DNA from 4 places in the Longivirga aurantiaca genome. Region 3 is predicted to be linked to each of the others. Evidence: riboswitches for the same ligand, from Rfam matches in the RefSeq annotation. Region 3 holds a riboswitch; each other region holds the start of a gene.
What was found. Region 3 has a riboswitch for cyclic di-AMP ahead of ACFQGU_RS07260 (transglycosylase family protein). Riboswitches for the same ligand answer to the same signal wherever they lie in the genome.
Positions count from the first base shown of each region.

Region 1: another riboswitch for cyclic di-AMP. It lies ahead of ACFQGU_RS13025 (C40 family peptidase); the one in region 3 lies ahead of ACFQGU_RS07260 (transglycosylase family protein).
Region 2: another riboswitch for cyclic di-AMP. It lies ahead of ACFQGU_RS15805 (C40 family peptidase); the one in region 3 lies ahead of ACFQGU_RS07260 (transglycosylase family protein).
Region 4: another riboswitch for cyclic di-AMP. It lies ahead of ACFQGU_RS01980 (C40 family peptidase); the one in region 3 lies ahead of ACFQGU_RS07260 (transglycosylase family protein).

Region 1 is NZ_JBHSTI010000008.1:1,905,816-1,909,762, forward strand. It holds gene ACFQGU_RS13025 (C40 family peptidase) at 1-1,138, opposite strand, end outside; cyclic di-AMP (ydaO/yuaA leader) riboswitch at 1,149-1,314, opposite strand; gene ACFQGU_RS13030 (hypothetical protein) at 1,453-1,695, opposite strand; gene ACFQGU_RS13035 (CaiB/BaiF CoA transferase family protein) at 1,784-2,950, opposite strand; gene ACFQGU_RS13040 (hypothetical protein) at 2,964-3,227, opposite strand; gene ACFQGU_RS13045 (DEDD exonuclease domain-containing protein) at 3,323-3,947, shown strand, end outside.
Region 2 is NZ_JBHSTI010000018.1:213-4,159, reverse strand. It holds gene ACFQGU_RS15815 (amidase family protein) at 1-806, shown strand, start outside; gene ACFQGU_RS15810 (HAD-IIB family hydrolase) at 853-1,725, shown strand; cyclic di-AMP (ydaO/yuaA leader) riboswitch at 1,925-2,077, shown strand; gene ACFQGU_RS15805 (C40 family peptidase) at 2,085-2,714, shown strand; gene ACFQGU_RS15800 (metal-sensitive transcriptional regulator) at 2,871-3,194, shown strand; gene ACFQGU_RS15795 (heavy-metal-associated domain-containing protein) at 3,254-3,463, shown strand; partial or broken gene ACFQGU_RS15790 (cation transporter) at 3,499-3,947, shown strand, end outside.
Region 3 is NZ_JBHSTI010000008.1:697,367-701,313, forward strand. It holds gene ACFQGU_RS07245 (hypothetical protein) at 1-176, opposite strand, end outside; gene ACFQGU_RS07250 (hypothetical protein) at 289-1,107, shown strand; gene ACFQGU_RS07255 (dienelactone hydrolase family protein) at 1,111-1,830, opposite strand; cyclic di-AMP (ydaO/yuaA leader) riboswitch at 2,237-2,411, shown strand; gene ACFQGU_RS07260 (transglycosylase family protein) at 2,412-3,308, shown strand; gene trmB (tRNA (guanosine(46)-N7)-methyltransferase TrmB) at 3,367-3,947, opposite strand, start outside.
Region 4 is NZ_JBHSTI010000002.1:364,942-368,888, reverse strand. It holds gene ACFQGU_RS01990 (SDR family oxidoreductase) at 1-52, opposite strand, end outside; gene ACFQGU_RS01985 (ribonuclease III domain-containing protein) at 49-942, opposite strand; gene ACFQGU_RS01980 (C40 family peptidase) at 1,055-1,696, opposite strand; cyclic di-AMP (ydaO/yuaA leader) riboswitch at 1,695-1,880, opposite strand; gene ACFQGU_RS01975 (sensor domain-containing diguanylate cyclase) at 2,027-3,283, opposite strand; gene ACFQGU_RS01970 (metal-dependent transcriptional regulator) at 3,592-3,947, opposite strand, start outside.

The DNA.
Region 1 (3,947 bases), 1.2 Mb from region 3:
CGCTGTAGCGCTCGCCGTACCACGGGCTCCAGACGCCGATGAGCTCGACGCCGTCACGCGGGTTGGAGGCGCTGACCATCATGCCGCCGCCGACATACATGCCGACGTGGTGGGCGCCGCCGCCGAAGTAGAAGACGAGGTCGCCGGGACGCAGCTCGCCGCGGCTGACGCGGGCGGTCGCGCTCCACTGCGCCTTGGAGTAGTGCGGCAGGTAGGCACCGGCCTGGGCCCAGGCGGCCAGGGTCAGGCCCGAGCAGTCGAACGCGTTGGGCCCGGACGCCGCCGCGACGTAGCGCTTGCCGACCTGCGCGAGGGCGTAGGCCACGGCGATGCGCGCACGGCCCGAGGCGTAGTTGGGGGCGTCGCTGCCGCCGTCGTTGCTGCTGCTCGACGTGCCGCTGGTGGACGTCGACTCCTGGCGGGGGGTGTCGCGGCTGGCGCGGATCTGGGCGGTCGCCCGGGCCGCGGCGCGGGCGGACGCCTGACGGCGGGCCTCCTGCAGGCGGGCGAGGCGGGCGCGCTCCTCGGCCTTGAGCCCGGCGAGGATGCGCTGGGCCTTGTCGAGGCGCTCGGTGACCGTGGCCTTGGCGGCCTTGGCCTCGGCGGCCGCGGCGTCGGCCTTCTCCTGCTTCTGGACCAGCTGGGCCTCGAGCTGGGCGAGGGCGAGCCGGGCGGCCTGGGTGCGGCGCAGCGAGGTGCCCTGCGAGCGGGCGACCTGGTCGAGCGCGGCGCTCTGCTCGAGGAACTGCTCGGGGTCGTCGGCGAGGAGGGCCTGCAGGCTCGGCTCCATGCCGCCGGACGCGTAGGCGGCGCGCGCGATCGCGTCGACGCCGGCGGCGGTCTTCTCGTAGGTCTTCTTCGCCACCGCGATGCGGGTCGTCAGTTTCGCGATCTGGGCGTCGATCTGGTTCTGGCGGGTGCGGGCCTCGTTCCAGGCCTCGGCGGCGTTGGCGGCGTCGGCCTCGAGGGCGTCGATCTCGGCCTGGACCTGCTCGATGGTCTTGGTCGGCTGGGCGGACGCCGGGGCCGACGCCAGGGCGACACCGCTCACGAGGAGCGCGAAGGCCGCCACGGGGGCGGCGATGCGGGCGGCACGGGTGCCGCGCACGCGTACGAGCGCAGTGGTGCTGGTCGCCACGAAGGCGGCCTCCCTCTCCCACGACCGTCTACCGGGTGAGCTGACGGGCTCGGGCTGGAAGATCGCCCTACGACGGCTCGCGCCCGGTCGCTGCCGGTCGTCTGCCGCCGATTCGCCCCGGGGGAAGTGGGTCCCCGGCTCCGATCCACGGACCCTGGTGGGGCCGCTTCTCGAACTCGACGGGGTGCTCGCTGCCGTCGGATGACGGCGGCTCACGAACACCTGCGGGCGACACTAACACCCCGGGACGCCACCTCCCAGTCGCCCGGCCGACACCCGGACGTGACCCGACCGAGATCGATCCGTGATCGGCTTCACACCGCGCGGTGCACCCCCCGGTCGTCGGCCTCCGGCGCCGGGTCGGGACCCCGCGGAACCAGCCGGAGCGGGGGCACCAGGCCGGAGTCGGCGAGCACGGCGAGGGCGGCCATCTCCTCCCCCGGCAGGCCGTCGCCCGCGAGCCAGTCGGGCGGGCCGAGCAGGAACGTGACGACGCAGTCGCCGCACGCGGGGCCGCGCACAGCACAGGAGTCGCAGTCGACGATCACGGTCTTCACCTCAGGACGGGTACGGGCCGGAGAGGGGAACTCCGACCACCTGCGGACGACGGTAGGAACCAGGTCCGACAGTCGCCCTCGGCCACCGTTAGCCGAGCAGGCCCGGATCCAGGCCGATCGCGCGCAGCACCTCGTCCGTGTGCTCGCCGAGGGCGGGCGCGGCCAGGGCCCGGCCGTCGGCCGGCAGCCAGGCCACCGGTCGCGCGGCGGTCGTGGTGCGGCCGTCGGCGAGGACGACGTCCTCGAACGCGCCGCGGGCCTGCAGGTCCGGGTCCGCGAGCGCCTCGGCAGACGTGCGTACCGGCGTCACGCAGGTCTGGTCGTGCTCCAGCAGCGCCAGCCACTCCTCGCGCGGGCGCGTCGCGAACAGCAGGGTGAGCCGGCCGCGCAGGGCGTCCTGGCCGGTGATGTCGTACTGCGCGTCGGCCAGCGTCGGGTCGCCCGCGAGCTCAGCCACCCGCGCGAAGAACTTGGGCTCGAGCGCGCCGAGGGCGAGCTCGGTGCCGTCGGCGCAGCGGTAGACGCCGTAGCAGGCGAGCGCGCCGGTGAGGACGTCCGGCACCGGCGGCGCCTCGCCGGTGGCCATGACCGTGCCCTGGCCGATGGCGGTGAGCGACATCGCGGAGTCGAGCATCGTGACGTCGGCGCGGAACGCCGGGGCCTCGGTCGACGGCGAGTCCTGCGCCTCGGCGACGCGCAGGCCGGCGACGACGGCGAGCGCGGCCTGCAGCCCCGAGGCCATGTCCGCGATGGGGAACGGCGGCATCGCGGTGGCGCCGTCGATGCCGCGGGAGAGGCCGAGGATCCCGGCGTACCCCTCGACGTTGAGGTCGTGGCCGGGGAGCGCCGCGCGCCCGCCGTCGCCGTACGCCGTCATCGACACGTGGACGAGCGCGGGGTTGGCCGCAGCGAGCTCGGCCGGGCCGAGTCCGAGGCGGTCGAGCACCCCGGGGCGGAACGAGTCGATGACGACGTGCGAGACGGACACGAGGCGCAGCAGCGCGTCGCGGGCCACGTCGGTCTTGAGGTCGAGGGCCACCGAGCGCTTCCCGCGGCAGAGCGCGAGGAAGAGCCCCGACTCCCCCGTCTCGCTGTACGGCGGTGAGACGCGCAGGCCGTCGCCGCCGCGCGGATCCTCGATCTTGACGACGTCGGCGCCCATGCCGAGCAGCAGCGAGGTGGCGTAGGCGCCGGGGAGCAGCCTGGTGAGGTCGACGACGCGGACGCCGTCGAGGGGACGCTCCGAGGTGGTCACGGGCGCGGCGGCGTCAGGAGCCGGTCGGGTCGTCGCTCGGGCCTCCGGCCTCGGGCCGGGGCACCAGCTCGACGGCGTCGACCGCGCCGCACCAGCGGCAGGACACCGACTCGACGACCTCGCCGAGCACCTCGGTCTCCTCGACCTTCGGCACGCCGCCGAGGTCGAGGTGCCAGAACTCGCGCACCCGGCTCGAGCGGACGACGTCGAAGCGGGTCAGGTTCCCGCACTGGCTGCAGCGCCAGCGGGTGTCGTCGTCGGGCAGGGCGATGGCCACGGCGGATCCTTCGGTTCGGTGCTGCTGGGCAGGCCACGACCCTACGGCGGCGCGCCTCCGGGTCGCCGTCGTACCCCCCGCCTAGCGTCATCGGCATGAGGTCGTCGGCACGGGCGCAGCGCGCGGGAGCACCGCCCGCCGTGCTGCGCGTCGACCCGCGGCCGGTCCCGGCGCACGCCGAGGCCCAGACCACGTTCGACGACCTCGGCACCCCGCTGGCCGACGTCACCTTCGTCGTGGTCGACCTCGAGACCACGGGCGGCTCGCCCGCCGACGCCGGGATCACCGAGATCGGTGCCGTGAAGGTGCGCGGCGGCGAGGTGGTCGGGGAGTTCCAGACCCTGGTGCAGCCGGGCATCCCGGTGCCCGCCTTCATCGCGGTCCTCACCGGCATCACCGACTCGATGCTCCTCGACGCGCCGCGCCTCGCGGTGGCCTTGCCGGCGTTCCTCGACTTCGCGGCCGGCTGCGTTCTGGTCGCGCACAACGCGCCGTACGACGTCGGCTTCCTCAAGGGGGCGTGCGCGAAGCTCGGCCGGCCGTGGCCCGACCACGTGGTGCTCGACACCGCCAAGCTCGCCCGCGCCGTGCTGATGAAGGACGAGGTGCCCAACTGCAAGCTCTCGACCCTCGCGCCGTTCTTCCGGTCGACCACCAGCCCCAACCACCGCGCGCTGTCGGATGCGCGCGCCACGGTCGACGTGCTGCACGGCCTCATCG
Region 2 (3,947 bases), on a different contig from region 3:
GCCCGATGGCGCGCTCGGTGCGCGACGTCGCTCTGCTGCTCGACGTGCTGACCGGCTCGGCGGCGTACGCGACCGCGATCGGCAGCCTGGCCGCCGACGACATCACCCTCGGCGTCGCGAACTCCTGGCTCTCGGGCCACATCGCGACCGACGACGTGTTCCTCGGAGTCACGCAGGCGCTCTTCGACGGCGGCATCACGCTCGTGACGTCGGAGGTCACGCACACCGGCGAGTACGAGGACAACGAGCTCGTGGTGCTCGTCGGCGAGATGCTCGACGACATGAACGCCTACCTGCTCGACAGGTTCGGCGCAGGTGCGCCGACCATGGCCGACATCGTGGAGTTCAACCGCGAGAACGCCGACACCGAGCTCGCGTTCTTCGACCAGAGCCTGCTCGAGATGGCGCTCGCATCGGGCGGCCGGGCCGGCCAGAGGTACGACGAGGCGCGGCAGATCTGCCTCGACTGGGCGGTGACGAAGAACCTGCAGGCCGCGTTCGACGCCGACGACGACATCGACCTGCTCATCGCCCCGGCGTACTGCCCGGCCTGGAAGAGCGACCTCACCAACGGCGACCACTTCGCCGGCGGCGGCCTCGCGAGCCCGGCACCGTCCATCGCGGGCTGGCCGGTGCTGTGCCTGCCCATGGGGTTCGTCGACGGCCTGCCGGTGGGCCTCACGCTCATCGGACGGCCGCACACCGAGGCGACGCTGGTCGCGGTAGGTCACGTGGTCGAGGAGATCCTCGGGCTGCGCGCCGATGGCGCCCTGCGCCCGACGTTCACCCCCGCCACCCGCGGCTGACCGGGGCGGTTCGCCTGCCGGCTCGGGGGCACGGCAGGGTGGGGCCGTGACGGACCGAGGGTGGCGCGAGCTGGTGGCGGCAGTTCCCGGCGGGGTGCAGATGGTCGCCACCGACCTCGACGGCACGCTGCTGCGGCCCGACAACACGGTGTCGTCCCGGACGATCGACGCGTTCGCCGCGGCCCGGGCGGCCGGTCTGCCGGTGGTGTTCGTGACCGGTCGGCCGCCGCGCTGGCTGCCCCCGGTGGTCGAGGCCACCGGGCACGCCGGGATCGGCGTCTGCGCGAACGGTGCGCTCGTCATAGACCTCGACACCCATGCGGTGCTCGAGACGCACCCCATCGCGTACGACGTCGTCGCCGAGACGGTCGCAGCGCTGCGCTCGGAGATCGAGGGCGTCGCGTTCGCGCTCGAGTGGGACAGCCCTGCGGACGCCGACGACTTCGCGCACGAGCCGTCGTACCGCGCGCGCTACCGGGTCGCCGGCGTCGAGCACGGCGACATCCTCACGCTCGCCGCACGGCACCCGGTCATCAAGCTGCTCGCGCGCATCGACGGCGGCGACCATCCGGCGCGGCACGACGTCGACGCCCTGCTCGACGTCACGCTCGGGCACGTCAGCCACCTCGTCACCGCGACGCACTCGGCATCGGACGACGTGCTCATCGAGATGAGCGCCCTGGGCGTCAGCAAGGGCGCCGCGCTCGCGCACCAGGCCGCCCGGCTCGGGGTGCCGCTGTCATCGGTGGCCGCGGTGGGGGACATGCCCAACGACGTCCCCATGCTCGTCGAGGCGGGAGTCGGCCTCGCGGTGGAGACCGGCCACCCCGCCGCGCGCGCCGCGGCCGCGGCGCTGCTGCCGGGCCCGGAGGACGACGGCCTCGCCCAGCTCGTCGAGGCCGTCCTCGCTGCCCGCTGACCGCCCGATGGTCACCGAGCGCTGAGACCCTCGTCACACGACGTAGCCGTAACGACCGCTCGAGAGCCGTTGCGACCTGGGCTGTTGTCCGTTTCCTCCTTTCCGTTACCGTCCCGTGACCGGACACCGGGTTTGGACCCTCTCGGGGGGCGTTGCTTACTTTCTGTCAGTCACCTGCACCTGTCCGGGTTCGCCGGGCACGGGTGACGCGCTCAATCGCCGGCGGCTCTCACCGCCGGCGAGCCGGGGACCCAAGCACTCCGGGGCGAATCACGGACGGCCTCACGGCCCCCGCGTAGGGCACCTCTTAGCCCGAGCCCGTCAGCTAACCCGGTCGGCGTCGAGAGGATCGGACACCTGTGCTCCCCGTGCTCACCGCTGCGCGTCGCCGTGCCCTGCCGGCCACGCTGCTCGTCTCCGCCGCCCTGACCATCGGCCTCGCCGGCGCCGGATCCGCCTCGGCGGCCACGTCTACGCCGATCGAACCGACCACCACCGCGGTCACCACGACCACGCTGACCCCGACGGCGACGACCACCGCCACCCGTACCGCGACCGCCACGGCGACGACGACCACGGCCACCACCCTGACCGCGGCGCAGATCGCCGCGCGCGTGAAGGCGATCAAGCGCTGGCGCGCGGTCGAGCTCGCGAAGACCAAGCTCGGTGCTGCGTATGTCGCGGGCTGGTCCGGTCCGACGAAGTTCGACTGCTCCGGCCTCACGCGCTACATCGCGAAGTACGCGTACGGCAAGACGCTGCCGCACTACTCGAAGGCGCAGTTCTACGCCGGCATCCGCGTCCAGAAGAGGTACCTCAAGCCCGGCGACCTCGTCTTCTTCTTCAAGTACGGCGCGCACCACGTGGGCCTGTACGTCGGCAACGGCAAGATGATCAGCGCGACCAACCCGCGCACGGACGTCAAGGTCGACTACGTCTTCAGCGGCTGGTACGGCCAGCGCTACAGCGGCGCCGTCCGCCTCGTCTGAGGCGCGGAACCCCAGCACCTCTCTCTCCGAAGGCCCGATCCCCGCAGGGGGATCGGGCCTTCGCCCTGTCCGGACGTGAGGGAGACCACGTCGGACTGGCCTGGTGGAAATACCCTGGGGGGGTACCCTGGTTGAAGCAGACCAGGAGGTACGGCGATGACCGACGAGCACCCGCACGACACGGGACACGTGACGCACCAGCACGGCTACGCGGGCGACAAGGACGCGATCCTCACGCGGCTGCGCCGCGTGGAGGGCCAGGTGCGCGGCATCGCGCGCATGGTCGACCAGGACACCTACTGCATCGACGTGCTGACCCAGGTGTCCGCGGCCACCCGCGCGCTCGAGAACGTCGCGCTCCTGCTGCTCGAGGACCACCTCGACCACTGCGTCCGCGACGCCGCGGTCAAGGGCGGGGCCGAGGCCGACGCCAAGATCGCCGAGGCGTCCGCGGCCATCGCCCGGCTCGTCCGGTCCTGACCCGGCGGCACCACCCCGCAGCTGCACATAACCCCGCAACGCACCCGAAGGAGCACGACGTGAGCACCACCGTCTGGACCGTCCAGGGCATGACCTGCCAGCACTGCGTGACCGCGGTGACCGAGGAGGTCTCGCTGATCCCCGGCGTCACCGCCGTCGCCGTCGAGCTCGAGAGCGGCCAGGTCACCGTGACCGCCGAGGCCGACCCCAGCACCGAGGCCGTCGCCGCCGCGATCGACGAGGCCGGCTACACCCTCGTCACCAGCTGATCCGCCCCCACGCCCGACCCACACCAGGAGACGTCATGAGCACCCCCTCGGCCAGCACCCCCACCGCGCGCTCCGGCGCTGCGGGGCTCGGTGTGGACGACGCGCTCCTGGACCTGCACCTCACGGGCATGACCTGCGCGTCGTGCGCCAACCGCATCGAGAAGAAGCTCAACAAGGTGCCGGGCGTGGTCGCGAGCGTGAACTACGCGACCGAGACGGCCACCGTGCGTGCCCCGGCCGGGGTCACGTTCGACGACCTGGTCGCGGTCGTGGAGAACACCGGGTACGGCGTACGCCTCCCGGACACCGCCGTCGTCGACGACCCCGACGAGCTCGGGCGCCGCTGGCGCGTCAGCGCCGTCCTCAGCGTCCCCGTGGTGCTCACCTCGATGGTGATGCCGCTGCAGTTCGTCGGCTGGCAGTGGATGGCCTTCCTGCTCACCACCGTCGTCGTCACGTGGGGCGCCGCACCCTTCCACCGGTC
Region 3 (3,947 bases):
TAGCGGTGGTCGGAGGCGGCGCGCTCGCACTCGCGCACCGTGTGGAACCCGGACTCGTACCGGCAGTCGTGGCACACGGCGATGGAGGCGCTGCCCAGGTGCACGACCTCGACGCTGTGCGGGCTGCAGCTGCGGTCCGCATGCGCGTGGTCGCGCCGGTGCACCGCTGCGAGCATGGCCCGCACGATGGGTTCCGGACTGTTGGGCGTCATGCCGTGGTTATCGGTCGCGCAGATCCGGACCTGAGGATCTCGGGTGGGCAATCCGCGACTTCTATAGGGTCCCCGCATGAGTCCGGTGTCTCGCCGGCGTCCCGGTGCCGGCCGCCCTGCTCCCGTAGCGTCCGCTCTGCGCGCGAACGAGGCGCGCAAGATGCGCGGCGAGATGCCGCTCGATGCGCTCACCTCGCGCATCCGCAAGCTCGACGTCCACTCCGACGGGTTCGCCGCCGAGGCGGTGGTGTCGTGGGTGTTCGAGGTGCTCGGATCGCGGGGCCCCGACGCCGACGAGGTGCTCGCACGGTTCTGCCGCGCCGCGGTCTCCGACCCCCGAGCGGGGACGACGGCCCTCGGGCTCCAGGCGATGGCGGTGCTGGCCCTGCACGGGCACCGCAGCGTTCGGGGCGAGGCCTCCCATCTCGTTGCGGGGGCGGACGAGGAGCTGCGCGCGTCCCTGCCGTCCTGGGTCGCGCACGTCGGTGCCGTTCGGGTCGTGGAGACGGGTGTGCTCGCGACCGCGGACGGCACCGAGACGGTCCTGCACCTGCTGCTCGACCACGTGGATCCGGCGGCGGGCCCCCGGCACCTGGTGACGCTCGCGGTGCATCACGGCGACAGCCGGGTGCACCTGCTCGACGTCCGTGCCCGTCGCGACGACGAGGTGCTCGCGCCGATGGGCGAGAAGTACGCCGGATCCAGCGATCCCGTGTGGTCGTGGGGCGACGCCGACGCCGTACGGGCTGCCGCCGTCCCCGCCCTGGGGGTGACCGCGGAGCACGCGCCGACGCAGTGGCCGGTGCTCGGGGTCGAGGGCGGCGAGACGCTCACCTGGACCCTCGGCGTCCACCGCCTCGGGCAGGCCGCCGGTCTGGACCTCCTGCAGCCGTAGGGGTCAGCCGCGCAGCGCCGTGCTGAACAGGGCGTCGATGCGCGCCCAGCTGTCCTCTGCCGCGGTGTCGACGTAGCCGACGTGCAGGACGCGGCGCGACACCGGACGCAGCCACGCCGGCGCGTCCTTCTCCGAGTGCGTCATGAAGGAGTGCCCGGCGTCCGGGTACTCCTTCACGTCGTGCTCGACCCCGGCGGCGGACAGCGCCCGCTCGAGCTTGGCCGCCGCGCCGCGCAGGCTGCGGTCCTTCCCGCCGTACGACGCCACCACGGGGCACGCGCCGTCGAAGACCGACTCGAGCCGCTGGGGCAGCTGCCCGTACATCGCGGCGCTGGCCTCGAAGCCCTGGGTGGCCATGAGCATGGCGAAGGCGCCGCCGAGGCAGAAGCCGGCGATGCCGACGCGGCCGGTCGAGTCCTCGCGCTCGGCGATCCACTGCCGGGCGGCGTGGATCTCGTCGTACACGCGCCCCTCGCCCGAGTTCATCGAGCGGGCGATGGCCACGAGGCAGCGGGCGCTGCCGGCGTACGACATCAGGTCGGGTGCGACCGCGTTGTAGCCGCGTGCGGCGAGGTGGTCGGCAGCCTCGCGCATCGCGTCGGTGAGACCGAACGCCTCGTGGATGACGACGACCCCGGGCGCGGGGCCGTCGACCCCCTGCGCGGGGGAGTAGTAGGCGGGGATCGTGCCGAAGCCCGTCACCTCGATGCTCAGATCCGGCATGCCGTCCCGTCCTGTCCGGCCACCGGTCGGTGGCGGCCCCAGGGTAGGGCGGCTCGGGTCCCGCCGCCGGTCGCCTCATGTCACGTCCCGGAGGCCCTGGGCGGGCCATGCACGGACCGCGCCCGCAACCTCCACCCGACATCGAGGCTCAACCCGAGGTCGAGGGTTGTGGCGCGGCGCCGCGGGACCGGGTTCGCGCGGCCGCGTCGGCAGGGTCCGAGGGCCTCGCCGACCGCCTCCGACGGCGAGAGTCACATCACACGATCCGCCGCGTGGCGGGGCGGAACACGGGCACGGCCCACGCACGGGACGTGGCCTGGCGCACGTCCCGCGCTGTGGGCAGCCGGTCGACAGGCACGCGGGCGTCCGGATAGCGTCGTGACGTCCTGCGGGGAAGCAGGGCACCACGACCGGACCGCCGAGTCCCGTCCACGGCCGTGGTCATCCGCACTTGGACGGGAGCGGGGGACCCACTTCGCCGGCCTGCACGTCGGGCCGGCTCGGGGTGAAGCCACGAGAGTGGCCGGCCTTCCTCGGGCCGAACCCGACAGCTCACCTCGCAGGCGGCGGAGGAACACGACATGACCACCGTCATGCCGACCCATGCCCGCACGGGCATGGAGCGCACCAGGGCACGAGTCACGTTCGGCGTGCTCTCGGCCGCCCTCGGGCTGTCGCTCCTGACCCCTGCCCCGGCTGGTGCCGCCCCGCTCGCACCCACCCACCTCGTCGGTGGCGGCGCGTCCGCCTTCGTCGACGACACGGCGTTCCCCGACACGCTGCCGGCCACCGGCACCACGTCCGCGGCACCGGCGCGCGTCGTCTCGACCGAGGTCCTGCGCGGCGGGCACAACGGCGCGAAGGTGCGCTGGGTCCAGCGCATCCTCGGCCTGCCGCAGACGGGCTTCTTCGGCCCCGCCACGCGCGACGCCGTCATCCGCTTCCAGGAGGCGCTCGGCGCGACGAAGGGCACCGGCATCGTCGGCCCGATCACGCGACGCCAGCTCCAGGAGTTCGGCGAGCAGCAGGCGGCCAAGGCCGTGCGCAAGGCCGCCGCGGCCAAGAGGGCCGCCGCCGCTGCCGAGGCCGCCCGCAAGGCCGCTGCGCGCAAGGCCGCGGAGCAGGCGGCCACCCGGGGCACCACCCGGTCGGCGCCGGCTCCCTCGGCGTCCAACGGCGACCCGACCATGACCGCGGCCGCCCGCGGCTCGCGTGCCGCGCGCCAGGCCGTGCCGTTCGCGGTGTGGCGCAGCTCCGCCCACGCCCGCATGATCGTGGCGCGCGAGTCCGGTGGCAGCTGCACCGCGGTGTCGCCCACCGGCGCCTACCGCGGCGCGTGGCAGATGGGCGCCCCGTTCTGGCGCTCGTTCGGCGGCCTCACGTTCGCGCCCACGCCCGACCAGGCCACCTGCGGCGAGCAGGACTACGTCGCCTACCGCGGCTGGATCGCCGCGTGGTGGTCGCCCTGGGGCGGCTGAGCCTCCGCTCGACCCTCCGGCGCCGCCGGTCCTCCGGGACCGGCGGCGCCGTCGTCGTTCAGACGCGGGTGCGGACCAGGTCGCGGACGACGTGGCCCTTCTCGACGCCCTGCCGCTCGAACTTCGTGAGCGGCCGCTCGAGCCGCGGTGCCCAGCCGTCGTAGGGATCGAGGAGCAGCGGCTCGGCGTCGAGCACCTCGCGCATCGCCTCGGCGTACGGCTCCCAGTCGGTCGCGCAGTGCAGGACTCCGCCCGGCGCAAGGCGCGTGGCCATGAGGTGCACCAGGTCGGGCCGGACGATGCGGCGCTTGTGGTGCCGGGCCTTGGGCCACGGGTCGGGGAAGAAGACGCGGATCGCGGCGAGCGAGCCCTCGGCCACCCTGTCCGTGAGCAGGTCGACCGCATCGCCGAGCTCGACCCGCACGGTGGTGAGGCCCCGGCGCTCGATCTCGGCGAGCAGGCGTGCGACGCCCGGGGTGTGGACGTCGACGGCGACGATCCCGGTGCCGGGGTCCTCGAGCGCCATCTCGACCGTCGCGTGCCCGAGCCCGAACCCGATCTCCAGCGCCACGGGCAGGCCGCCGAACAGAGTGCCGGTGTCGAGCGGCCCCGGGGGGAGGCCGTGGCGGGGGAGCAGCG
Region 4 (3,947 bases), on a different contig from region 3:
GGGAGCCGTCGGCGAGGACGGCGAGGGACTCGGGGCTCTGGGGAACGGTCACGTCGAGAAGGCTAGAGGTCCGGGCGCGAACGTGCGGCCGAGCACGCCTGACGCCACGAGGAGCCCCGCGCGGATCCCGCCGTCCAGTGCCACCGCGCCGACCAGCGCCTGCACCTCGTCGGCCATCGCCCGTCGGTCGGTCCGGTCGTCGTGGCGGCGCTCGAGCCGCAGGTCGTGGGCCAGGCGGGACACGGTCGCGTTCGACGTCGCACCCCTGCGCTCCTCGCTCAGCACCGCCTCGCTGGCCTCGGGCTCCTCGACGTACTGGGCGGTCGACATCGCGGCCTCGATGACCGAGTCGCCCACGACCGCGAGGCGACGGCGGGTGGGCCCGGGCTCCGCAGCGGCGCCGAACCACACCGGCTCGACCGGCTCGTGCCCGAGCTGCCGCGACGCCGCCTCGTACCGCTCGGCCCGCGCCGCCACCGGCAGGTCGACGCGGCGAGGGAGCCCGTCGAGCGCTGGTCGCACGACGAGGTCGTACGCCGCTGTGGCCGCATCCTCGATACCGCGGTCGGCCCAGATCGCGCCGATCGCAGCCTCGATGCGGTCGGCGAGCCGGTGCCGCGACGCCTGGAACGTGCGGACGCGAGGCAGCCCCCGGCGCGCAGCGACGCGCCCGAGGGCATGGTCGGAGACCATCGCCTGCTGCTCGCCGTTGATCAGCGCCAGCGAGGGCTCGTCCCACGGCTCGAGCCGCACGAGCTCGCTCACCACCACCGCGTCGAGGATCGAGTCGCCGACGTACTCGAGGCGCTGGAACAGGTGGCCGCGCGGGTCGATGAGCGACCGCACGAGGTCCTCCCGGCCGAGCCGGAACCCGAGGGCGTGGTCGAGCTGGGCCACGTCGTCAGCAGCAAGCCCGTGCAGCGCGTCCCGCCAGGTCGTCACAGGCGACCATGCTGGCGCATGAACGCGTCAATGCGCCGCACCCCCTGCCCGGACAGGACGAAGGCGGCCCGCACGGGGGATGGCAGGCCGCCTTCGTCGATCAGGGGGAGGGTCAGGCGCGGACGCGCGCGACCTTCCAGGACGAGGTCCAGATGCGCTCCAGCATCACACGCTTCCCGGGGTACGGCGAGTGCCAGATGTAGCCGTTCCCCGCGTAGATCGCCACGTGGTAGATCCGGCCGCTCGTGCTGTAGAAGAACACGAGGTCGCCCTTGACTGCCGTGCTCCGCGGGATCGGCGTCGCTGCGGCGTACTGGTCGCGCGAGACGCGCGGCAGCGAGATACCGAGGCGCGAGTACACGTAGCGCGTGTAGCCGGAGCAGTCGAAGCCGACGGCGGGGCTCGTGCCGCCAGCGACGTACGGGACGCCGGCGAAGCGGGCGGCGGTCTGGGCCACGGCCTTGCCGCGCACGACCGGGTCGGCCTTGGCCGCCGCGCTCAGGGTGACGTACCCGGTCCGCGAGACCGGCAGGGAGAACGACGCGGGGGCAGTGGTGCTCACCGCGGTGGTCGAGGTCGAGAGGCTGCTGGTCGTCAAGGTCGAGGTGACCACCGAGGTGCCGGTGATCGTCGAGGTCGACGTACCGGTGTCGTCGGCCACGGCCGCCGAGGCGGACGCGGTGAACGCGGGCAGCAACGTGATCGCCAGGGCAGCCGAGACGGCCGCGCCCAGGCGTGCGCGAGCAGACGCCATGAGTCCTCCACGACGCCTGCGAGGTGAGCTGTCGGGTTCGGGTCGTGGATTGACCCGGCCGGTCCGGGGACCGGCTTCACCCCGAGGGCTCGCCGTGCGGCGAGGCCCGGAAATCCTGGGTCCCCCGCTCCTGCCAGCGAGGTCATGACCGTGGGTGGCTGGCAGGACTCGGCGTCCACCCTCGGCGCCCGTCGGGTGACGGGCCGTGACGAACCTAGGCCACAGCCACCCCCGATGTCACGGGTTCATCACGGAAAGGCCACCGATCGGGTGTCAACGACTGGTCCCGATGCAGCACGAAACGGGACATACCGGGATGCGTGGGACGGCTCAGAGCTCGTAGGCCAGGCGGTCCTTGCCGGCCTCCTTGGCCCGGCTCAGGGCCGAGTCCGCGCGCCCGAGCAGCGAGTCGACGTCGTCCACGATCCGCAGGCCGGTGAGGCCGAACGACGCCGTCCGGTAGAGCGGCTCGTCGCCCGGGGTGAGCGCCGTCGTGGCGACCACCACGCGCAGCCGCTCCACGAGCACGAGCGCGCCCTCGAGGTCGGTGTCGGGCAGCAGGAGGCAGAACTCGTCCCCGCCGAAGCGGGCGACGACGTCCTCAGCACGCATGGCGCCGCGCAGGACAGCGCCGATCGAGGCCAGGACGATCTCGCCGGTGAGGTGGCCGTGCAGCGTGTTGACGCTCTTCATGCCGTCGAGGTCGACCATCACCGCGACGAGCGGCCGGGCCTGGCGGCGGGCGCGGGCGATCTCGGCCGCGGCGCACCGCCGGAACGACTCGTACGTGAGCAGGCCGGTCTTGTAGTCGGTGCCCGCGAGCAGCAGCTGCTCCTGCGCCCGGAGCATCTGGACGACCAGCCAGGCGAGCGGGACCAGCAGCACCGCGGTGACGGGCGAGACGGCGAGCAGCGCGACGACCAGCAGGCCGAGCGCCACTCCGGGCGAGTCGCGTCGGACGAGCTCCGCACCGAGGCCCGGGATCTCGTCGCCGAGTCCGTCGCCCTCGTCGAGGTGGCGCCGGTGCACCACGGCCTCGGTCGCGAGGTACGCCGCCCCCGCCGCGAGGAGCCCGGCGACGCGGACGGTGTCGACGAGGAGGCCGGCCTCGTCCAGCATGAACGTCGCGAGCTCGTACGCCAGCATCGCGACCGACATGGCGGTGACGCGGATGGCGGTGTTCAGGGTGAGCCGACGCCGGTCCGGCCGCCAGGCCGAGGCCAGCGCGACCACCGGGAACCACAGCGGAGGAAGCAGCAGCACGGCCCCGATCAGCGCGGCGCCGGTGGCGTCGAAGACGACCGTGCGCTCCCCGCGCGAGCGGCCGAGACGCGCCCGCACGCGGTTGCCCGCGACCGCCAGCAGGACGAGCACCGGCACCAGCCACCGGTGGTCGTTCTGCGTCCACGCCTCGCGCGACGGGTCGTTCAGCACCACGACGGCCACCCAGGCGAGGGCCGTGATCGCCGCGAGCTCCAGCGCCGCCCGGCGTGATCGGGCCCGACCGGCACTCCACTGCGGGGCGGGCGCCACCGCATCCGTCAGGTCGACCGTGGCTGCTCGTGCCCTCTCGTGCTCGTGGAACATCCCCGCTCCCTTCCCACGGCCCGGACCTGCCCGGGCACGGGCGAAGCAGACCAGGGCGGACGCCGGCCCCGCGTCCGGCTGGCGTCCGAAAACCGGTAGGCGGAACGGCCCATCCGGAGCAGCGCCCGGTGACGCATCGTGACCGGATCGGGCCCGAACCGGACCGGTCATCCCCCGAACGGCCCAGCCCGGGGTGTGGCAGCGGGCGTCGGCGGCCGGGGGCTGCGCCGTACGGGTGGCGGCCCCGACGCTCCGACGCCCGCCCGACGGAGGTCGGGCGGGCGTCGCTGGGAGGCGCGGCGGGGCTGCTAGCCCTTGGTGACGAAGACGTGCGACGCCGTCGCCGAGTCGAGCTCGGCGTACTCGCCGGCACTGCCCACGAGGACCCCGCCCGGGGACGACACGACCTTCACGGTCGCGGCCGGCACGACACCCGCGCGGTGCAGCGAGGCCATGAGGGCGGCGTCGTTCTGGATCGGCTCGCCGATGCGCGCGACCGTGACGCGGGTCGAGCTCTCGCCCACCACCTTGTCGAGGGTCATGAGGCCGGAGAGGTCGGAGGCGGCGGCGTCGCGGTCGAGCTCCTCGAGCCCCGGGATCGGGTTGCCGTACGGCGACACGGTCGGGTTCTTGAGCAGCTCGAGGATGCGGCGCTCGACGCGCT